2 regions of the Paenibacillus sp. FSL R5-0701 genome follow, and region 2 is predicted to be linked to the other one. Evidence: riboswitches for the same ligand, from Rfam matches in the RefSeq annotation. Region 2 holds a riboswitch; the other holds the start of a gene.
The links. Region 2 has a riboswitch for FMN ahead of ribD (bifunctional diaminohydroxyphosphoribosylaminopyrimidine deaminase/5-amino-6-(5-phosphoribosylamino)uracil reductase RibD). Riboswitches for the same ligand answer to the same signal wherever they lie in the genome.

Region 1 (4,634 bases), 430 kb from region 2:
CCAATGCTTGTGCACCAGCTGAAGTTGCAAATCTCAGCACTTGGCTGGACTGCAAGTTCAACTCACCAGGCATCTCACCCTGCTGCAAAAGTTGTTCATTGGCTCTGGATCGTTCAGCTTGAAGTGCAAACTTCATCTGCGAGAACATATCTCCGCCTGTCGACGTTACCACATCTACACCAAGTGTAGGGGTTCCCCCATGTTCAAGAAAATAGCCGGTGGCCGGATATCCATGACCCATCATCATTTCAACTTCAGGTGTGACCGACAAGGAAGCGCCGCTATCTGCCAGCATTTTGTATTCATCCATGCCCATAGTGTTACCATGAACGATATTCACCCGTGGACTTAACAGTCCCGCTTCGTACAAGTGACTAATCGAGCGATCCACAGATCCCCAACTGCCAAATCCGGCATGCATGGAACAGATCGCATCCAGTTCTTGTGCTAGTTCGATCTCTTTCACGGTTGTATCCCAATGACTGAACTCCGGACCACGAATGGCAAGCCCATAAGTAAGTAATTGATCCCGTGATGAAAAATAACGTTCTTTGACTCTTCTCACATCATTATTCGAATACGTAAGTCGACTATCCCGATTCCAGTAGTCCGTCTCACCAGGGACTCCGTGAGCAAATACCGCCCGAATGCCAGCATCCTGAAGTCCACGAATCAGTTCATCCGTGTGGTCAGGGGAATACGGCATGCTCCAATCCAACACCGTTGTCACTCCTGCATTAAGCGCTTCCAAGGAACCGAGCAAGTTGGCAATATAACTATCTTCTGGACGGAGCTTGCTTCCCATTGCACCATAATAGAGATTTTGCAAATAAACTGGTAACGACCAGTTGGTTCCCGCTGTTTTGACAAGTGATTCCCACATATGCCGATGCGTGTCCACCAGCCCAGGCATAATAATCATCGATGAAGCATCAATGATCTCCGCATCCGGAATATCCAGATCGGGTTGAACCGCCGTGATCAACGAATCTTGGATCAGAACGTCCGCCCTCTTATACTGTCCAACTCGAGCATCCATCGACAACACACAGCCATTTTTCAACAGATAACTTGTCCGCACAAGACACATCTCCCATCTGATTTGGTTTGAAAGACGATCATATCCTGCTTACGAATCCGTACTGCTTCTGACTATTTTTTCGCTAGTATATATACATTATATAGTTATTGTTAGTATTTATCAATTTTGGGATTTTCGTTTCGCCCGAAATCTTCTGACCTTCATCAGATTTCCACACATCTTATCATCACAGTACTTCTGTGTTCTGCTTCGGGTATCATCATAGAACATCCAGCGACAATCCGAATTATCACAGATCCGAATCCTATGCCCTTCTCCCTCCACCAAAGTCGTGGCAAAATCAGCAGCTACCTCAGCCATAACCTGATGCCAATGTGCTTCTACAGCTAACAGTTGGAGTTTCAGTTCCTGATCAATTGTAGTCAATGTTCTTCTCACATACCCTGCTTCCATAATGCCATTTAACCATTGTTTTTCTATATCCGTTAACGATGCTCCAGAAGACAAGCGGGCTCCAAGAGCCAACAATTCATTCCTGAAGTTTCTCATGGACAACTCATCTTCTAGAGATGCAGGGACAGAAGCGTTAAGTTGCCATCGAGCCAGAAAGTCTTGCTGCCAGCTCGCCTTCCCAAGCCTGTCCTCCGATCGATCTCCCCCACGCCAGTCGTGATAATCGCTGTTTACAAAATCGGTCCATAACCTGTCCATATATATACCTCCGTTTAGTGTAACCATCTAAGTCAATAAAGATGGTTATAATCCATCTTTGATGTGTTATATTAAGTGTAACCTCATTAATCAGTTTTAGCTAGTTACAACACATATCACAATTATACGCAAGGAGGAAAAGGTAATGACGAAAACAACAGCACTAGATGTGTTACGTATTCAGAAGGATGATACCTGGGATCAATGTAATTGGATTGTACCTTTGTCGAAATCCTTGGAGGGTCTTACAGCAGAACAAGCAGCCTGGATTCCACCCTCAGGGGGATTAAGCATCTGGCAGTTGGTTAACCATATGTATTATTACAACCATCGCTTATTATGTCGCATGCAAGGTAAGGAGCCTACCCTTCCTGCTGTAGACTCCAATGAATACACATTTGGGAATCCTGGAGATGCAACTGACACAGCCGGATGGAATACACTGCTACAGGGTACAACTCGATTAGCCCAACAGTTGCGAGATCAATTGGCTGCACTACAAGAGTCAGATCTTGAAGCCGCATATATGGACTCCGAAGAGAAATGGGCACACGAACTAGCTCGCTGGGTACTCCATGATGCGTATCACGCTGGTCAGATCGTACTCCTTCGCAGACAGCAAGGCAGCTGGAAAATCGTTTTCTAAAAAAAATGCTTGAACTGCTAGCGCTTACAGGAATAAGATGAACTTATTAATGTTACAGCTTGTTCAACACACTATATAATTGAATAGGATCTTCGGGGTAGGGTGCAATTCCCAACCGGCGGTGATGTTCTTCGGAACCAGCCCGCGACTCGCTATTTGTTCTTAACGAAGGACATTAGCGACTGACTTGGTGTGAATCCAAGGCCGACGGTACAGTCCGGATGAGAGAAGATCAACACATTGACATGCCGTTCACGGGAAGGCCTCTTTCCTGACGCATGTCCTTGGATGAGCCCCCGTTTATTTGGTATATACCAAAACGGGGGCTTTTGTCGATTTTGCCAACTGAAGATTCCGTGTTCTGACGAAGGAGTCCTGAATATGGAAAAGACATCAGCAGCATCACCTGTTTACCGCAAGGAACGAAGTAATACCGGATTCTGGCTTGTAGTTCTCGGCGCCGCCTTATGGGGTGTCGACCCACTCTTCCGCATTATTTTGCTAAACACGATGACATCCACGCAGATTGTACTGGTGGAACATATCATCGTCAGTCTTATTGCCATTCCCGTGCTGTGGAAATTCCGGTCTGACCTGAAAAACCTGCGTGCTCGCCACTGGATTGCCGTGATTTTTATCTCATGGGGAGGATCAGCACTCGCAACGGTATTGTTCACCATGGCACTAACACATAACGATCCAAATACGGTGCTTTTATTGCAAAAAATGCAACCACTCTTCGCTATCGTGCTGGCTAAACTGTTATTAAAAGAAACCTTGCCACGTCGCTTTGGTGGATTGTTCTTCATAGCATTAGCAGGAACGTACCTGCTTACATTTGGCTCCACATTGCCATTAGGTAACTGGGACAACTGGATTCATGCTGGAAGCTTGTTATCCCTTGGGGCTGCTGCCTTATGGGGAGGTTCAACCGTAATGGGCCGATTGATGCTGGGGCAGGCGCGTTATGAAACGGTCACCTCTCTTCGCTTTGTCGTTGCTCTCCCGCTCCTGATCTTTATGACGTGGAATGAAGGTGCGGCATGGACGTTTCCGTCCGGAACGGGTGAACAGACTGCTGTCATCCTCAACATTCTTGGTCAGGCATTGTTACCAGGTTTGCTCAGTCTTCTGTTGTATTACAAAGGTCTGTCGTCAACCAAAGCATCTGTTGCAACACTCGCAGAACTTAGCTTCCCGATGGCGGGTGTGTTGGTGAACTGGATTGCTTTCCGTACACTGATTACATGGGAGCAGCTGCTTGGTTTTATCCTGATCTGGGTGGCCCTCTTCGCCATTTCCAGACAGCAGGAAAGATCATCAACTGCGGCTGATGCTGCACCGAAGCTGCGTACAGAGTAAGTGGATATATCTGAGGTACACAGATAAACAAACAGTCAAATATAAAATAAAACCATTGCACATCAAATTAGATGAGCAGTGGTTTTTTTTATTGGTCATTACTCGATTATTACTCGATCATTTTCTCAATTAGCAATATGAGCTATTAACCCTGTGCTTTATTTCTATGTCGCAAATCCTCCCCTCTTCTCCCTCCAACCTCATAACGAATATGCATATCATCGCACTACGTCTCTTCTATGTTTTGTCTTTTGTCTAATCCGGTGGTACGATGACATATGGAATAAACAGATGAATTATATTCAGAGAGGAACGATCATTAATGTCTTCATTCTCATATACCTCCTACGACGCCGTAGGTTTGGCTGAACTGATCCGATCCCGGGAAGTATCCCCGGTTGAAATGCTGGAAGCGGCGTTTGCACGCCTTGAAGAAGTGAATCCGCAACTTAATGCGGTTATTCGTACATATGAATCTCGCGCACAAGAGGAAGCCGGTTTGGTTCGCCCTGGAGAACAACCTTTTGCCGGTGTGCCCCTGCTCCTGAAAGATATCTCGCAATCCTTGGAAGGTGAATTTCTGACTTCAGGCTCCCGTTTGTTCAGCGAGCATCGTGCATTACGCAATTCCAATTTTGTCACTCGACTCCGTGATGCAGGCTTTATCATTATAGGACATACCAATACACCTGAATTTGGTTTGAAAAATATTACCGAGCCCCGTCTTCATGGTCCAACTCGCAATCCATGGAATATTAATCACTCCCCAGGTGGTTCAAGTGGTGGTGCCGCTGCCGCTGTAGCTTCAGGTATTGTTCCTCTTGCCGGAGCCAGTGACGGAGGAGGTTCGATTCGTATCCCGGCTTCCTTTAG
Region 2 (4,634 bases):
AGAAACTGGCTAACTCCGGTTTCTACAATGGTCTTACATTCCACCGCGTTATTCCGGGCTTTGTAGCTCAAGGCGGATGCCCTAACGGTTCCGGTGCAGGTGGCCCAGGTTACACAATCAACTGTGAAATCAACCCAAACAAACATGAGCGCGGAACACTTGCTATGGCACATGCTGGCCGTAACACAGGTGGAAGCCAGTTCTACATCTGCTACCAACCGCAACCACATTTGGATGGACAACATACTGTATTTGGTAAAGTAACTAAAGGTATGGAGTTCGTGGACGCTTTGGAAGGTAAAGACAAAATGGAAACTGTTGAAGTTGTAGAAGCTTAATACCTTCACCTTAACTGGATCCAATCATGAAGTGCTTCTTTTAAAGAAGCACTTTTTTTATTTTTTTACATACTTGAAATCGATGATTAGAAAGGATGAATAAAACCTTGGATATGGTTACTCAGCTAAGCTTGTTAAAACAAATTTATAGTGAGCGCACGTTGTGGAATGAAGAACTGCAGGCATCGCGGCATGTCGTTCCGGATAGTCTATCCGTAAAGGATCGAGAAGCGCTTGAGGCAGCCGGGCATGAACCGAATCGATTTGTACGTCCGCAACATGATGAAACGATTACTGAGCTGAAAAAAGTTGCAAATCAATGGACGATCAATGATGCAGCGCAGGCCTTTGTATCCTCTTTGTGGTCAGCACCCATGATTTGGCGCTCGTTGCTTACAAGCAAGCTTATTGCGAGCAGTATGCCAAGTCATGAACATACGCCATATCCATCTTCGAACACTTGTAAGATCTGCGGATTAAGTGTAGATCAAGCAATCGACACGACGCTGCAATGGTATTGGAGGATGACCAATGGAACCCCGTTGGACGGTGATCCTTTTGGAAGCGTGTTGGCACTTCGAGAACTGGCTACCGCGAAGGAGATTCCAATACCCAATGAATACGACCGCTGGACATTCCGTGCGGTGTTAACGGTGCTGCGCGAGTTACCTCCCAAAACACGTTACAGCAAGGCAGCAGTAGCGCTCAAGAAGGAACGTCTTTTGCCTACACAGAAGGAATATGTCTACCGTGATTTGCTTGAGACGTTAGCTCTGATTGGCATACTGGATACGCCGGAGCATCCTGGTATGATCACGGAATTTACCTCTTATATGCAACGTGACGCACGCCCCAATGTGCGGGTTGAAGTGCAGGCCCCTCTGGCGTGGTGGGATTCATCTGTCGGAATTAATGAGAACAACCTGAACAAGATATTTCATGAGTTTGATCTGAATAATATATCTCTTGCGGATAAGCCTGATGAGAGTCCAGCTGTAAAGGACACGATCTTAGGTGCATTGGAGAAGAAGAGAAGTGTTCGCGGAAAAGTGCCAAAGGCATCTCCTGATGCAGGTACCGGGGAGGTACAGTCTGGCGATGTGTATGCTGTTCGGGTCCGGGAAGGTGTATGGGTGACAGTATATTGTCATGAAGTCAGAGACAAACGCGTCATCGTCGAATATCTGGATGGTGTCTTTCCAGAGATGCCGGGAAAAGCAGATTTGCATGGGACGTTTCGACCGAGAGCGAATGGACGCTGGAAATGCTCGGCTATTGGGATTGATTCCACAAGTTGGGTCAGAAGGGTCGCACGAGAGTTCTCGCTTCCGACTTCGCCCCTGCAAGAACCTGACCGCATTCCATTTCATAATGCCAAAGAATTAAAGCATATGGCGAGCTGGTGTTTTCCTGATATGTAGAATGATACGATGGATGTGAGAATGTGCCTCCAAGCAAAAACCGTACCTCCTGAGAGGAAGCGGTTTTTGTTGTTTCTTAGCTTATTAAAAGTTAGTATGTGACAAAAAGGAACAAAAAACAATTGATTTTTTGGCATTAAAGTGCTAACATCCAAGTAATAACGAAAGCAATCCTTCAGGGCAGGGTGCAATTCCCTACCGGCGGTGATGCAGGAAGTGTAAGGACCTATTTGTCCAGCACTTGATGCAAAGTCCGTGACCTGTCTGCCATTGGCAGATGGCTGATCTGGTGTAATTCCAGAACCGACAGTATAGTCTGGATGGGAGAAGGAGAGGTGCAGACCTAACAGGTTTGCATTCAGCAGGAGTATTGCTGCACGATCACGATGTGTGATGTCTTGCACTGTGCAGGGAGATCCGGTTACGCCGGACAGTTCCATACATATGCCGCACTTTAAAAGCTCTTTACCTGTAATTGATGTTCATTAAGGTATGTGTCTATTTTCACTTGCCCGAAATGAAGTTTTGGGCAAAGTGTTGGCGTGCTGTATCCATTTCACTCCTGCTGTTGACATTTGTCTCTCATCATCCCCATCGAACTGATTGTTCGACGGGGATTTTTTAATAAACAAGACTTTAAACCGCGGGGTGAACGGATTTGGAAATGATCAATGATGAATTTTATATGGCACTGGCATTGGATATGGCGGAACGAGCACAGGGACAGACGGGGATCAATCCGGTCGTTGGATGTGTAGTTGTGAAAGAAGGTCGTATTGTAGGCCTGGGGAGCCATCTGAAACGTGGAACCGGTCATGCAGAGGTGCATGCACTTAACATGGCAGGCAGTGATGCAGAAGGAAGTACGGTATACGTTACACTTGAGCCTTGTAGTCATTATGGCAAGACGCCACCTTGTAGTGAACGCCTGATTCATGAAAAGGTGAAACGTGTTGTGGTATGTTGTGAAGATCCAAATCCGCAAGTATCCGGCAGAGGCATAAGCATGCTTCGTCAACAAGGCATTGAAGTTGAAGTTGGCGTACTGCGTGAGCGTGGAAGACGCATGAATGAAAAATTCATTAAATTTATTACAACGGGTCTACCTTTTGTGACACTGAAGACAGCTACAACTTTGGATGGGAAAATTGCTACTCGCAGCGGAGACAGCAAGTGGATCTCGAACGAGCCTGCTCGTGAGATTGTGCATGCCCTTCGTCATCGTCACCAGGGAATTATGGTTGGCGTGGACACAGTGATTGCCGATAATCCGGAACTTACAACCCGTTTGCAAGTCGAAGGCATTAGTCCGGTGCGCATTGTGGTGGATTCAAAGTTACGTCTTCCAGTAGGTGCCAAAATGGTTAAGGATGGTCTTGCTCCAACATGGGTGCTAACAACAGACGAAGCCAGTCCTGAAGCTGCTGAACGTTTGGAAGCCTACGGCGTCGAAATTATACGCTGTGGTCCTGGACCACGTGTGGATCTGTTAAACGGACTTAGCAAGTTGGGTGAGCGTGACATTGGTTCAATTTTGCTTGAAGGTGGAGGTACCTTGAATGGAGCCATGCTGGAGGCAAGGTTGGTCGATCGACTGCTGATGTTTATCGCTCCGAAGATTGTAGGCGGTTATGATACACCTGGAAGCTTCCGCTTCGAAGGTGTGGAACGTATGAATCAGGCGATTCAATTGAATCAGTTGGAGATCGAACAAGTTGGAGATAATATCAGCATTGGTGGTATTCCGGTGTGGCCTGAATAAATAAATGGATTTGAAAGTAGAAAGTTAGGTTTTTTATAACTTGAAAAAGGGAGGCGGCAGCATGTTTACCGGTTTGGTGGAAGAAGTCGGTCAGATCCGGCGTATTGGTCGGAAAGGCGAAGCGATGGTCCTGAATATCGGAGCTTCCGCCATCATGGACGATCTGAAGATTGGTGATAGTGTAGCAGTGAACGGCGTGTGCTTAACTGCGACAACGCTCGAAGGTGGAGGTTTTAGCGCCGATGTAATGCCTGAAACCTATCGCCATACCAATCTCAGTCAGCTGCAATCAGGCAGTAAAGTTAATCTGGAGCGGGCCATGCAATCAGGCGGTCGTTTTGGCGGACATATCGTACAGGGCCATGTCGATGGTACTGGAGTGATTGGCAGTATAACACGTGATCAGAATGCAATTGTGTTTGAGATCAAGCCTGATGATCACCAGTTGTTCAAATATTTGATCCCCAAAGGATCGGTTACACTGGATGGCATTAGCTTGACCGTTGTCCATACATCGGATACCGCATTCACGGTTTCCATTATCCCGCATACCATTGGTGAAACTGTACTAAATGTGAAAAAGACAGGGGATACCATTAATATCGAATGCGATATTTTGGGCAAATATGTGGATCATCTGCTCCAGTATGGCAGAGGACATCGGGAGACGGAGGCTGGCAAGCCGCGCAGTATCAGTGAAGATTTTCTCTCCAATCACGGATTTGTATAAATAGAGAACAGAAATTAACTGGAGGTGGACCAATGTCAGAACAATCCATTCTGGACACAATAGAAGAAGCCATATATGATCTCATGCGTGGTAAACCCGTCATTGTTGTGGATGATGAAGATCGGGAGAATGAAGGCGATTTTATCGCTTTGGCCGAAAAGGCGACACCTGAAGTCATTAATTTCATGATTACTGAAGGTAGAGGTCTGGTCTGTGTTCCGATTACACAACAACGTGCGGACGAACTTAACCTGAAACCAATGGTTCAACAAAATACGGATTTCCATGGAACAGCTTTCACCGTTTCTGTGGACCACAAAGATACGACAACAGGTATCTCGGCACATGAACGCTCTATTACTGTGAAAGGTCTGATTGATCCT

Region 1: linked by a shared signal. The riboswitch ahead of MKZ13_RS17785 (DMT family transporter) and the one ahead of ribD (bifunctional diaminohydroxyphosphoribosylaminopyrimidine deaminase/5-amino-6-(5-phosphoribosylamino)uracil reductase RibD) in region 2 are both predicted to bind FMN.

The regions. Positions count from the first base shown of each region.
Region 1 covers NZ_CP150230.1:4,048,225-4,052,858, forward strand. Annotated here, with positions in the region: gene MKZ13_RS17770 (amidohydrolase family protein) at 1-1,090, opposite strand, end outside; gene MKZ13_RS17775 (CGNR zinc finger domain-containing protein) at 1,202-1,753, opposite strand; gene MKZ13_RS17780 (DinB family protein) at 1,899-2,399, shown strand; FMN riboswitch at 2,484-2,636, shown strand; gene MKZ13_RS17785 (DMT family transporter) at 2,781-3,761, shown strand; gene MKZ13_RS17790 (amidase) at 4,084-4,634, shown strand, end outside.
Region 2 covers NZ_CP150230.1:4,482,932-4,487,565, reverse strand. Annotated here, with positions in the region: gene MKZ13_RS19730 (peptidylprolyl isomerase) at 1-338, shown strand, start outside; gene MKZ13_RS19725 (hypothetical protein) at 470-1,759, shown strand; FMN riboswitch at 1,927-2,095, shown strand; gene ribD (bifunctional diaminohydroxyphosphoribosylaminopyrimidine deaminase/5-amino-6-(5-phosphoribosylamino)uracil reductase RibD) at 2,418-3,521, shown strand; gene ribE (riboflavin synthase) at 3,583-4,251, shown strand; gene MKZ13_RS19710 (bifunctional 3,4-dihydroxy-2-butanone-4-phosphate synthase/GTP cyclohydrolase II) at 4,284-4,634, shown strand, end outside.